2 regions of the Nocardioides sp. 31GB23 genome follow, and region 2 is predicted to be linked to the other one. Evidence: riboswitches for the same ligand, from Rfam matches in the RefSeq annotation. Region 2 holds a riboswitch; the other holds the start of a gene.
The links. Region 2 has a riboswitch for thiamine pyrophosphate ahead of ABKW28_RS04195 (thiamine phosphate synthase). Riboswitches for the same ligand answer to the same signal wherever they lie in the genome.

Region 1: another riboswitch for thiamine pyrophosphate. It lies ahead of ABKW28_RS13700 (thiamine ABC transporter substrate-binding protein); the one in region 2 lies ahead of ABKW28_RS04195 (thiamine phosphate synthase).

Annotation. Positions count from the first base shown of each region.
Region 1 covers NZ_JBDYKJ010000039.1:30,899-37,492, reverse strand. The annotation lists gene ABKW28_RS13730 (NADH:flavin oxidoreductase) at 1-62, shown strand, start outside; gene ABKW28_RS13725 (diacylglycerol kinase) at 84-1,181, shown strand; gene ABKW28_RS13720 (SDR family oxidoreductase) at 1,181-1,984, shown strand; gene ABKW28_RS13715 (MBL fold metallo-hydrolase) at 2,018-3,136, shown strand; gene ABKW28_RS13710 (GNAT family N-acetyltransferase) at 3,290-3,730, opposite strand; gene ABKW28_RS13705 (alpha/beta hydrolase) at 3,727-4,656, opposite strand; TPP riboswitch at 4,756-4,877, shown strand; gene ABKW28_RS13700 (thiamine ABC transporter substrate-binding protein) at 4,867-5,961, shown strand; gene ABKW28_RS13695 (ABC transporter permease subunit) at 5,961-6,594, shown strand, end outside.
Region 2 covers NZ_JBDYKJ010000009.1:7,465-14,058, forward strand. The annotation lists gene ABKW28_RS04175 (fumarate hydratase) at 1-1,128, opposite strand, end outside; gene ABKW28_RS04180 (DUF1707 domain-containing protein) at 1,173-1,817, shown strand; gene ABKW28_RS04185 (hypothetical protein) at 2,324-3,250, shown strand; gene ABKW28_RS04190 (HNH endonuclease signature motif containing protein) at 3,557-4,900, shown strand; TPP riboswitch at 4,952-5,061, shown strand; gene ABKW28_RS04195 (thiamine phosphate synthase) at 5,099-5,659, shown strand; gene thiO (glycine oxidase ThiO) at 5,656-6,594, shown strand, end outside.

The DNA of each region.
Region 1 (6,594 bases), on a different contig from region 2:
CGGTGCGCGACGCCGCCCGGGCCGCCGACCCGGGAGGGCGCGAAACCCTTCCGCAGATCTAGAACGTGTTCTAGATTGCGGGCATGACACAGGTCGTCCCCGAGAAGCCCCTGCGCGTCGTCGTCTGGTCCACCGGCACCATCGGTCGCCACGCGATCGCCGGCATCGACGCCCACCCCGACCTCGAGCTGGTGGGGGTCTGGGTCTCCAACCCCGACAAGCACGGCCGCGACGCCGGCGAGCTCGCCGGCCTCGGCCGCGAGCTGGGCGTGCGGGCCACCACCGACCGCGACGAGCTGGTGGCGCTCGCACCCGACGCCGTCGTGCACGCCGCGATGACCGACGACCGGCCCTTCGAGGCCATCGAGGACCTGCTGTGGATGCTCGAGCAGGGCCTCGACGTGGTCTCGTCCGGGCCGGTGCTGCTGCAGTGGCCCGCCGAGATCCTGCCGCCCGACATGATCGAGCGGATCGCCGAGGCCGGGCGCCGCGGCGACGCCAGCCTCCACGTCAACGGCATCGACCCCGGCTTCGCCAACGACGTCCTGCCGCTCGTGCTGAGCAGCCTCTCGCAGCGCATCGACCTGGTGCGCGTCAGCGAGATCGCCGACTACTCCACCTACTACCAGCCCGTCGTGATGGGCGACCTCTTCGGCTTCGGCCGCCCGATGGAGGAGGTCGGGATGCTGTGGCAGCCCGGCATCCTCTCGATGGCCTGGGGCAGCGTGGTGCGCCAGATCGCCGCCGGCCTCGACGTCACCCTCGACGAGCCGCTGACCGAGGAGGTCGACCGGCGCGCCGCCGAGGTCGACACACCCAGCGTCAGCGGCGCCGTCGCCGCCGGCACCATGGGCGCGGTGCGCTTCCGCGTCGTCGGCAAGGTCGACGGCGTCGAGCGGGTCGTGCTCGAGCACGTCACCCGCACCGCCCCCGACCAGGTGCCCGAGTGGCCGACCCCGCCCCAGGACGACGGCTGCTACCGCGTCGAGATCCTCGGCGAGCCCGTCCTGAAGCTCGACCTGACCCACCACGGCGAGCACGGCGACCACAACGTGTCGGGGATGATCACCACCGCCCAGCGACTGGTCAACTCGCTGCCCGCCGTCTGCGCCGCCGCTCCCGGCCTGGTCACCGCCCTCGACCTGCCCCTGGTGACCGGGCGTGGACTGGTGGCGCGCTGATGGGCATCCTCGAGCGCTTCACCCTCACCGACCACGTCGCGGTGGTCACCGGCGCCGGGCGCGGCATCGGCGCCGCCACCGCGGTCGCCCTCGCCGAGGCCGGGGCCGACGTGCTGCTCTCCGCGCGCACCGCCTCCCAGCTCGAGCGGGTCGCCGAGGCGGTGCGGGCCACCGGCCGCCGCGCCCTCGTGGTGCCCGCGGACCTCTCCAACACCGGGGCGGTCGCCGGGCTCGCGGAGGCGGCGTACGACGGCTTCGGGCGCCTCGACACGGTCGTCAACAACGTCGGCGGCACCATCCCCAACGCCTTCCTCGACACCGACGTGGCCTACCTGGAGGAGGCGTTCCACTTCAACGTCTCCACCGCCCACGCGCTGAGTGTCGCCGCGGTGCCGCTGATGCTGGAGGGCCCCGACGACGCGCAGCGCTCCATCGTCAACATCTCCTCGATGATGGGCCGCGCCTCCGGGCGCGGCTACCTGGCCTACGGCACCGCCAAGGCCGCGCTCGCGCACTGGGCCCGCCTGGCCGCCACCGACCTGGCACCGCGCATCCGCGTCAACGGCATCTACGTCGGCTCGGTGATGACCAGCGCCCTCGAGTTCGTCGCCGGGCAGCCCGAGATGATGGACCAGCTCGAGACGAAGACGCCGCTGGGGCGCGTGGGCGAGGCCGAGGACATCGCGGCCGCGGTGCTCTACCTGGCCTCGCGCGCCGGGCAGTACGTCACCGGCAAGGTGCTCGAGGTCGACGGCGGCATCCAGCAGCCGAACCTCGACCTCGGCCTGCCGGACCTCGGGTGAGCCGCCCCGGGGGCGGGGCCTAGGGTCGGTCGGGTGACCGCGTCAACCAGTTCTCCCCAGCCCGACCAGCAGCCCGACAAGCAGCCCGGCCGGCCCCCGCGCGGCGGCACGCCCACGGCGTACGCTGTCTCGCCCGACTCCGGCGAGCACTGGACCGTCGAGGGCGCCTGGGAGGTCGCGCCCGGCATCCACCGGATCCCGCTGCCGCTGCCGATGGACGGGCTCAAGGCGATCAACGTCTACACGATCGAGACCGACGACGGGCTGACCCTGGTCGACGGCGGCTGGGCGATCCCCGAGGCGCGCGAGCTGCTCGACCGGTGCCTGAAGGGGATCGGGGCCGGCTTCGGCGACATCAAGCGGTTCCTGGTCACCCACGTGCACCGCGACCACTTCACGATGGCCACCGTGCTGGGCCGCGAGCTCGGCGTCGACGTGGCGCTCGGGGCCGATGAGAAGCCCGCGCTCGACCTGCTCAACAACGCCGGCGACCTCACCGAGAACCCGTTCGCGGCGGTGCTGCGCTCGGCCGGCGCCCACGACGTCGCCGAGGTGTGGCTCGGTGTCGGCGAGGACGACCCCGACCTGACGCAGTGGCAGTACCCCACCACCTGGCTCGACGGCGACCAGCGCATCGCGGTCGGCGCCCGGGTGCTCGACGCCGTGCACACACCGGGCCACACCCCCGGCCACTACGTCTTCGCCGAGGCCGACGCGGGCCTGCTCTTCGCCGGCGACCACGTGCTGCCCACGATCACCCCGTCGATCGGCTTCACGGTGCCCCCGATGGACCAGCCGCTGGGCCACTTCATGGCCTCGCTGACCCGGGTGCGCTCGCTGCCCGACCTGCGGGTGCTGCCGGCCCACGGCCCGGTCTCGCCGTCGACCCACGCCCGCGTCGACGAGCTGCTGGCCTTCCACGAGGACCGGCTCGACCAGAGCCTCGCCGCCCTGGCGGGCGGACCCCTGACCAGCCACGACGTCGCCGGTCACCTCGGCTGGACCCGCCACGAGAAGGCCTACGACAGCCTCGACGTCTTCAGCCAGGGCATGGCCGCCATGGAGACCAAGGCCCACCTCGAGCTCCTGCACGCCCGCGGCCGGGTCGCCCGCGAGGAGACCGACGCGGGCGTCCTCTTCACCGCCACCTGACCCGTTGGTCGAGCAGTGACGAGCGCCAGCGAGGAGCGTCGCCGAGACCCGGCGAGCGGCCCACTCGCCGGGCGCCGGGTGGTTGCGGGGTCTCGTCGACGCTCGAGCCTTCGGCCCTCGCTGCTCGACCAACGGCGGTGCCCCGGCGGCGGGCTACGCGCCGTGGGGGAGGCGCATCGGCACGTGCGGGATGCCGTCCTCGAGGAACTCCGGGCCGTCGGGGATGAAGCCGAAGGTGGCGTACCAGCCGGTCAGTGGCGACTGGGCGTCGAGCACGACGTCGCGGTCGGGGCAGACGTCGAGGGCGGTGCGCACCAGCTGGTCGGCGAGCCCGCGGCCACGGGCGGCGGGGGCCAGCAGCACCCGCCCGACCCGCCAGGTGGTGGCGTCGTCGAGCACCCGCGCGTAGCCGACCAGCTCGCCGTCGTCGGTGAGCAGCACGTGGCGGGTGCCGGGCTCGGGGTCGCGGCCGTCGAGGTCGGGGTAGGCGCACTCCTGCTCGACGACGAAGACCTGCTGGCGCAGCCGCCACACGTCGTACGCCGCCGCGGCGTCGAGGGCGGCGAAGGGCTGGGCGCTGATGGCGAGGGTCATCGCAGGAACTCCAGGGTGGTGGCCCAGGCGCGGGCGGCCTCGGGGATGCCCGGCAGCAGCGGGTAGACGTGGATCGCGCCGGGCGCCTCGACGTAGGTCAGGTCCCACCCGGCATCGGCGGCGCGGTCGGCGAGGCGTCGGCAGGCCGGCACCAGCAGGTCGCGGGTGCCGCACAGCACCAGCGTCGGCGGCAGGTCGCCGAGCTCGCCGAGCGCGGGGGAGACCTCGGTGCGGGCCAGGTCGGCGTGGTCGTCGGGCGCGTCGTCGGGCACCCCGGCCCACCAGCGCGCGTAGAGCCGCAGCGACGAGGTGTGCAGCCACGGGTCGCGCCGGTCGAACCACGAGGTGGCCAGGCTCGAGGTGGTCAGGTCGACCCAGGGCGAGACCAGCAGCAACCGCTCGGGGCGCACCTGCCCCCGCTCGCGCAGCGCCTGGGCCAGCGCCAGGGCCAGCCCGCCGCCGGCGGAGTCGCCGCCCAGCAGCAGGCCGCCGAGCCCGGGGCCGGTGGCCCACCGCGTCACCAGCTCGGCCAGCGGCTCGAGCGAGTCGCGCCAGGTGTGCTCGGGGGCCAGTGGGTAGTCGGGCAGCAGCACGCGTACGCCGAGCGCGTCGGCCAGGCGGGCGGCGTACCGGACGTGCACGGGGTCGAGGGGCGAGACGAACCCGCCCCCGTGCAGCCAGACCAGGGTGCGGGCCGGGGAGGTGCCGCGCCGGGTCAGCACGTGCACGGGGAAGCCCGCGGAGTCGTCGACCTCGTGCTCGAAGCGCAGCCCGAAGGCCGGGACCGACCGGGTCGGCAGCCGGCGGTCGAGCCCGGCGTGGGAGGACTCCACCGAGGCGCGCTCGGCGGCGGGGTCGGTGACCGCGCCGGCGCCGCGCAGGCGCGGCACGACGAGGGCCAGCAGGTCGTGGCGCAGGCTCGGCATGCCGCCCATCCCACCATGCGCCCGCCCACCTGCACGGGCGGAGCCGACCGGGCAGCCGACCGGGGGCCGCGCCCCTCGACACCGCCGGATACCCTCGACGACGACAGACAGGGGAGCACCCGCCCGGCCCGGCCGGGGTGGTGCTGAGAGTGCGGACACGCCGCAGACCCTCCGAACCTGCTCCGGTTAAGACCGGCGAAGGGAGTCCAGATGCGACGCATGCGCATGCACATCCACCCGACGAGGACCGCGGTGGCCGCCGTCCTGGCGCTGGCCGTGAGCGGCTGCTCGCTGGTCGGCACGGGCGACGACGAGTCGGCCTCCGACCCGGCCGGGGGCGGTGACGAGGCGGGCGGCACCGTCGTGCTCGTCACCCACGACAGCTTCTACCTGCCCGAGGAGCTCGTGGCGGACTTCGAGCGCGAGAGCGGCTACGACCTCGAGCAGCGCGCCGGCGGCGACGCGGGCGCGCTGACCAGCCAGCTGGTGCTCAACACCGACAGCCCGATCGGCGACGTCGCCTTCGGCGTCGACAACACCTTCGGCTCCCGCGCCCTCGAGGCCGACGTCTTCGAGCCGACCGACCTCGAGACCCCCGCCGGGGTCGAGGAGAACGCGCTGCCCGGCGACGACGAGGGCGCCCTGGTCGCCGTCGACACCGGCAACGTGTGCGTCAACGTCGACACCACCTGGTTCGCCGAGCGCGACCTCGATGCGCCCGAGACCCTCGACGACCTCACCGACCCGGCCTACGAGGGCCTCTTCGTCACCCCCGGCGCCACCACCAGCTCGCCCGGCTTCGCGTTCCTGCTCACCACGATCGCGGCGTACGGCGACGACTGGCAGGACTACTGGGAGGACCTGCTCGACAACGACGCCAAGGTCGTCAAGGGCTGGGAGGACGCCTACCAGGTCGACTTCACCCAGGGCGGTGGCAAGGGCGACCGGCCGGTCGTGACCTCCTACGACTCCTCGCCCGCCTTCACCGTCGACGGCGAGGGTGGCACGACGACCCGGGCGCTGCTCGACACCTGCTACGAGCAGGTCGAGTACGCCGGCGTGCTGCGCGGCGCCGACAACCCCGAGGGCGCCCGCACGGTCGTCGAGTGGCTGGTCTCGCCCGCGGTGCAGGAGGCGCTGCCCTCGTCGATGTACGTCTACCCGGCCGTCGAGGGCACCGAGCTGCCCGCGGAGTGGGCCGACCTCACCGAGCGTCCCTCCGACCCCTGGTCGGTGGACCCCGACGAGATCGACGCGAACCGCGACGAGTGGCTGCGGGAGTGGAACGAGCTGGTCAGCCGCTGATGACCACCCCGCGCCGCCTGCTCGGCCTGGTCGCGCTGGCCGGGCTGCCGCTGGCGGTGCTCGGGGTGTTCTTCGTGCTGCCCGTCTCGGGCATGGTCGCGCGCGGCTTCGTCACCGACGGCGACCTCGACGTCGGCGGGGTGCTCGAGGTGCTCACCCGGGCCCGCACCGGCCGGGTGCTGTGGTTCACGGTGTGGTCCTCGGCGGTGGCCACCGTGCTGGCGGTGGTCCTCGGGCTGCCCGCCGCGTACGCCCTGCACCGGCTGCGCTGGCCGGGTCGCCGCGCGGTGCGGGCGGCGCTGCTGGTGCCGTTCGTGCTGCCGACCGTGGTGGTCGGCGTCGCCTTCCGCCAGCTGCTGGGGGAGTCGGGCCCGGTGGTCGCCCTCACCGGCGGCCGGGTCGACCTCGACGGCACCGCCGCCGGCATCGTCGCGGGCCTGGTCTTCTTCAACGTCGCCGTGGTGATCCGCGGCGTCGGCGCCGCCTGGGAGGGCCTCGACGCCCGACCCGGGGAGGCCGCGGCCGCGCTGGGCGCCTCCCCGGCCCAGGTCTTCCGCACCGTGACCTGGCCGATGCTGCGCCCGGCGGTGGTCTCCTCGGCCAGCGTCGTCTTCCTCTTCTGCGCCACCGCCT
Region 2 (6,594 bases):
GATGTCGGGCATCGGCTGGTTGAGGTCGATGCGCACCACGTCGGCCTCGGCCTGCAGGGCCTCGTCGGTGGTCTCGGGCAGGTAGTGCGCGGGGTCCGTCTCGAGCTGCTCGAGGAAGACGCCCTCGGGGGTGATCTTGCCGAGCGCCTGCCGGTCGGCCGAGCAGGAGACGGCGATCGCGACGGGGCACGAGGCGCCGTGGCGCGGCAGCCGCACGACGCGCACGTCGTGGCAGAAGTACTTGCCGCCGAACTGGGCGCCGATGCCGAACGACTGGGTCAGCTCGAAGACCTGCTCCTCCAGCTCGAGGTCGCGGAAGCCGTGGGCGTCCATCGAGCCCTCGGTCGGCAGGTTGTCGAGGTAGTGCGCCGAGGCGTACTTGGCGGTCTTGAGCGCGAACTCCGCGCTGGTGCCGCCGATGACCACGGCCAGGTGGTACGGCGGGCAGGCGGCCGTGCCGAGCGAGCGGATCTTCTCGTCGAGGAAGCTCAGCATCCGCTTCGGGTTGAGGATCGCCTTGGTCTCCTGGAACAGGAACGACTTGTTGGCCGACCCGCCACCCTTGGCCATGAAGAGGAACTTGTACTCGGGCTTCCCCGAGGTCTGGGGCGTGGAGTAGATCTCGATCTGGGCCGGCAGGTTGGTGCCGGTGTTCTTCTCGTCGTACGTCGTCAGCGGCGCGAGCTGCGAGTAGCGCAGGTTGAGCCTGGTGTAGGCCTCGTGGACGCCACGGCTGATCGCCTCGCCGTCGTCGATGCCGGTCAGCACGCCCTCGGACTTCTTGCCCATCACGATCGCGGTGCCGGTGTCCTGGCACATCGGCAGCACGCCGCCGGCGGAGATGTTGACGTTCTTGAGCAGGTCGGTGGCCACGAACCGGTCGTTGCCCGACGCGTCGGGGTCGTCGATGATCTTGCGCAGCTGGGCCAGGTGGGCCGGGCGCAGGTAGTGGGCGATGTCGTGCATCGCCTCGGCGGTCAGGCGCTGGATCGCCTCCGGGCTGACCTTGAGGAAGGTCTGGCCCTCGACGTCGACGGTCGAGACGCCCTCGGTGGTGACCAACCGGTAGGGAGTGTCGTCCTTGCCGGTGGGCAGGAGGTCGGAGTAACGGAACTCGGCTTCGCTCACGAGCGCCCAGGGTACGCCGCGTGCGTCGGCACTACTCTGCGGGCATGGGAGAGATGGAGGAGCGCGCCCCGGACCCGTTGTCGATGCGGGTCTCGCACGCCGACCGGGAGCAGGTGGCCGAGGTGCTGCGTGTGGCGGCGGGCGAGGGCCGGCTCGACCTCGACGAGCTGGAGGAGCGCCTCGACCTCACCTGGGCGGCCAAGACGTACGCCGACCTGGTGCCGATCACGCACGACCTGCAGCCCGCCGTCGAGCCGCGGCCGCACGTGCCCTCGCCCCGCCCGGGCAGCACTCCGCTCCACGTGCCCGAGCACCTGTCGTCCCGTTCGATCATGGGCGAGTGCAAGCGCCAGGGCGTGTGGCGGGTCCCCGCGCAGCACACGGCGTTCGCGCTGATGGGCAGCGTCCTGATCGACCTGCGCGAGGCCGTGCTCGAGAGCCACGAGACGCGCATCCAGGCCAGTGCCGTGATGGGCGAGGTGAAGGTCGTCGTGCCCGCCCACGTGCACGTCGTCGTCGACGGCACGCCGGTGATGGGCGACTACGGCCAGGGCAAGGACAAGGTGCCGGCCGACCTCGGCCCCGACTCGCCCGTCGTGCGGGTGCAGGGCGTCGCGGTGATGGGCTCGGTGCAGGTGCAGCGGCTGCCCCCGCCCGGCACGCCGAAGAAGTACCTCGGCACCTACTGATCCTGGGGCGACCGGCTGCACCACCGCGAGCGTCTCGGAGCTCGCTGCGACCGCGGTGTCACTGCCCGGGGTGCGGCTCTGGTCCCGTAGTCGAACGGGCACAACGCTTCGCCAGACACCCCGGACGCCGGCTCCCCGAAGGGACGCGCGGCGCGACGGGCTGTTGTGCCCGTTCGACTTCGACCTGCTCTAGCCGACTGACGCGGGGTTGACATGCGACTCTGCCGATGCGCGAACGGTCGGTCAGTGCAGGTTGATGCCACACTCGTGGGGTGACTCGGCGACACATCGCGTGGGCTGTCGGCTGCCTGTTCTTGTTGAGCGGTTGCACCGGCGTCGGTTCACCGACGAGGTCCGGCGTGCCGACGCCAGGACCGCTTGCATTCGACACAAGTGAGAGCCACTGCGCCCTCAGGTCGCCTTCTGTCCCACGGGTAGTGACCATGACACCTTGGAACGAGATCTCTCAGACGAGTCCTCTGAGGTCATCAGCCCTGCCTCGCGTCTTGCCCCCGCCTGACGAGATCGTCGCGGGCGCCACCAACTTGCTCGACGACCCGCCAGGGCAAGTAAGGATGGTGGCGTTCTGGGGGAATCCCGGCGTGCAGGAACCTGACGTAGACACCCCTGTCACCTTCCTCGGCGTCGACGACCGATGGAGGACCCTCACGGTCAGAGACCTGGGCGGCGAAACGTGGTACCTCAACGCAGGTCGCGGGACGCTCTCCCCCGACGGATCACGGTGGGTCACGAACTTCGACGATCGCAACGTCGTGGTCGACCTACGAACTGGCAACGTCAGGGACCTCACTCCTGCCCGGATGTCCGGTATCGCCTGGGCGCAGGACAGTTCGGGTGTGGCCCTATGGTCCCCTACAGACCCGGGAATCACGATCTTCGACAAGCGCGGCAGGCAAACGGACCGGGTGCCCGTCGACGTCGGCAAGCGTCGAGTGTTCCTGCTGCCCGAGGGTCACCTCACCCTCGCCGAGAGCGTTGAGGACGAAGTGCCGAGCGTCCGTCTCGTGACCATATCGTCCGACGGTGCAGCATTGCGGACGCAGACGTGCGCGCTACCCCAGGGGTACCGGTCCCGCGACACCGGCGTCAGGACATTCGATGGACGCAGACTGCTGCTGTCCGCTCTCGTCGACCAGCGTCGGTTCGTCTACCGCTTCACCTTGCTGGATATGGCCACTGGCGAAGTGATCGAAGACTTCGAGCATCGCGGTGACGTCCCGCAGATAGCCAACCGGAGTGCACCCGGGGTGTACCCGACTGACATCAGCGGAGGCCCAGACGCCATCTATGGCATCGACCCGCTAACCGGGGACATGACGCCTCTCAGCCGCACCTACCCCTACCGCGACCAAGGGGGGTATGAGAATCACGCTGCATCTCAGTTCGCAACCGACCTCATGTTCACCCGATAGCGCTGACGCAGCGCCTGTAGGCGAGCGGGGGTCCACTTCTGGCCCCCCTCTGTGTGTCGCGTGCCGGGTCTGATGGAGGCTCTGAAGTGACGCGTCGAGGTTCCCCAACGCACGCTCACGCCTTCCTTTGCCGCATAGCTTGCGCCCGCGGCACCCGGTTCTGCCGCCCTGAGGGAGCGTGTAGACGAAGTCCGGCAGAGGGCTGCAGCTCCGGGTTGGTCCATGGTGGCGAGGCTCTGTCCTGGTCGATCCACGGGGCGTCTCCCGGCCGGGACTGCATTGAGTTGCTGGTGCTTGAGTGGGTGCATGCTCGGGATGGCGGTGGTGGAGGAGATGTCGGAGGACGCTGTCCTCGACACTGCTGCCGCGCTGGCGAGCACGGTGCAGCGGGCCGAGGTGGGGTTGTTGCGGGCGGCGTACCGGTGGGCGGTGCTGCACGATCCGGCCCGCACCCTGGACCCGGGGGTGGCGGTGTTGCCGGGGCGGGAGAAGGCCCGGCAGTACGGCGGTGAGGGCACCGCCCCGGTCAGTGAGTTCGCGGCTGCGGAGTTCGGTGCTCGGATCGGGCGCACCACCTACGCGGCGGCGGCTCTGATCGCGGACGCCCAGGACCTGCACCACCGCCACCCCGTGCTGTGGGCCCGGGTGGTGGCCGGGGAGGTGCGGTCCTCCTATGCCCGGTTCGTGGTCACCAAGACCCGTGAGCTGACCGCGCTCGAGGCTGAGTGGGTCGACGCGGAGGTTGCCGAGTCCGCGGACGGGCGGATTCCGTGGACGCGGTTCGAGGCGCTGGTGGTGGGCAAGGTCGCCGCCGCGGCCCCGGAGCTGGCGCGGGAGAAGGAGGAGCGTGCCCGTCGGGCGACGTTCGCGAAGATCGTCGGGAAGCCCGAGCACGGGATGGCCTCGTTCCTGATCCGCGCCCCGATCCCGGTGATCACCCAGCTCGACGCCACCATCGGTGCGCTCGCGGAGCGGCTGCGTGAGCAGCTCCCGGATGATCCGCACGCCGCCGACCCCCTGCGTCAGCCAGAGGGTGAGGAGCAGCCCGACGAGGCGACCACGGTGGTGTGCGCCGACGAGCGGCGGGGGCTGGCGGTGCTGATGCTCGCCCACCCCGACACCGCTCCTGCGGACCTCGACCTGACCACGCTCACACCGCGTGTGGAGGTGGTGGTCCACCTCGACGGCCACGACATCGACAACGGAGTCGTCGCGCCGATAGCGCGGGTGGAGGGCCATGGCCCGGTCACCCGGGAGTGGGTCCGCGAGGTGCTGGGTCCGCACGCGAGGTTCACGATCCGCCCGGTGTTCGACCCACTCGGTCAGGTGCCGGTCGATGCCTACGAGATCCCGGCGCGACATAGGCGGGCCGTGCGAGTGATCTCGCCGGCCGACGTGTTCCCCTACTCCTCCTGCACCACCACCAGCATGCAGGTCGACCACACCGACCCCTGGGCACCCGGGGAGGTCGGTGGGTCGAGCGAGGTCGGGAACTACGGGCCGATGACCACCACCCACCACCGCGCCAAGACCTTCGGACACTGGCGCCTCAAGCAGCCCTACCCGGGCGTGTTCCTGTGGCGCGACCCCCACGGCGCGCTCTACCTCGTCGACCACACCGGCACCCGCCGCATCGACCACGCCGCCTGAGACCGACGGCAAGGGCCTTGACGTCCCCGCCCACCCCCGCGCTAGGTTCGTCTCGTCCACCACGGGAGCTCGCGGCAGCGGGCTGAGAGGGAGCTGAGCCGCTCCGACCGTCGAACCTGATCCGGGTAAAGCCGGCGAAGGAAGCGAGGAGCGATGGTGCTGCCACGTCTGTTCTGCCTGGTCGGCCCTGCCGACGACCTGTCCGTCCTGCCCGAGCTGGCCCGGCTGGGGGTGCGCGGTTTCCAGGTGCGGGCCAAGCACGAGGTCGTGCCCCTCGCCGACCGCGACATCCTCAGCCTCGCGCGCAGCGTGGTCGCGGCGGTGCGCCCGCACGGTGCCACCGTCGTGGTCGACGACCGCGTCGACGTGGCGCTGGCGGCCGGCGCCGACGGGGTGCACCTGGGAGCGCTCGACCTGCCGGTCGCCGACGCGCGCCGTCTGGCGCCCCGCCTGCTGGTCGGGGCGACCTGCCGCGACGCCGACGACGTACGCCGCGCCGCCGACGACGGTGCCGACTACGCCGGCCTCGGCCCGGTCTTCGACACCGTGAGCAAGCCCGGCCTTCCGCCGGCACTGGGCCTCGAGGCGATCACCGCCGCGACCGGCACCCTGCCGCTGCTGGCCATCGGGGGCATCGACGCCGCCCGGGCCCGACAGGCGCGAGCCGCCGGCGCCCACGGGGTCGCCGTCATCGGCGCCCTGTGGCGACAACCCGACCCGCTGCACGCCGCCCGGGAGCTGCTCGACGCCGTCGCGTGAGCCGGGGGAGCACGGCCCGGGTCGAGGTGCTCGGGGCCGGGATCGTGGGCCTGGCGGTCGCCGACGAGCTGCTGCGGCGTGGCCACGACGTACGCGTCGTCGACCCCGCGCCTGCCCGAGGCGCCTCCTGGGCCGCCGCCGGGATGCTGAGCCCCGCCGCCGAGGTCTCGCACGACGAGCCGGCGCTGCTCGGCCTCGGGCGCCGCAGCCAGGCGCTGTGGCCGGGCTGGGCCGCGCGGCTGGGGTTGGCGACCTCGTCGACCGGCACGCTCCTGGTCGGCCGCGACGCCGCCGACCTGCAGGAGGTCGACCGCCAGGCCGCGCTCGTGCGCCGGCTCGGTGGCCGCGTCGAGGAGCTCGACTCCCGCGGGGTGCGTGACCTCGAGCCCGGTCTGGCCGGACGGGTGCTGGGCGGCGCCCTGCTGCCCGACGACCACAGCATCGACCCCCGCCTGGTCCTGGCCGCGCTGCTCGAGCGGGTGCCCGTGCAGCCCGAGCCCGGGCCGCCCGGCTGGGCCGAGGTCACGGTGCTCGCCACCGGCTCGACCCCGCCGGCGGCGTACGTCGACAGGGCCGGCCTGCCGCCCGGGCTGGTGCGCGGAGTGCGCGGCGAGGTGCTGCGCGCGCGCACCGACGACCCGCCCGGACGCACGGTGCGCGGCTGGGCGCGAGGCCGCGCCGTCTACGTGGTGCCCCGGGCGGGCGGCGAGGTCGTCGTGGGCGCCACCAGCGAGGAGCACGACGCCCCGCCGGTGGTCACCCTCGGCGGGCTGCACGCCCTGCTCGAGGCCGCCCGCGAGCTGCTGCCCGGCTTCGACCGCGCCGAGCTGGTCGAGGCGCTCGCCCGCGACCGGCCGGGCACCGTCGACGGGCTGCCCCTCGTCGGGCCCACCCGCGACCCCGCGCTGGTCATGGCCACCGGCCACTTCCGCCAC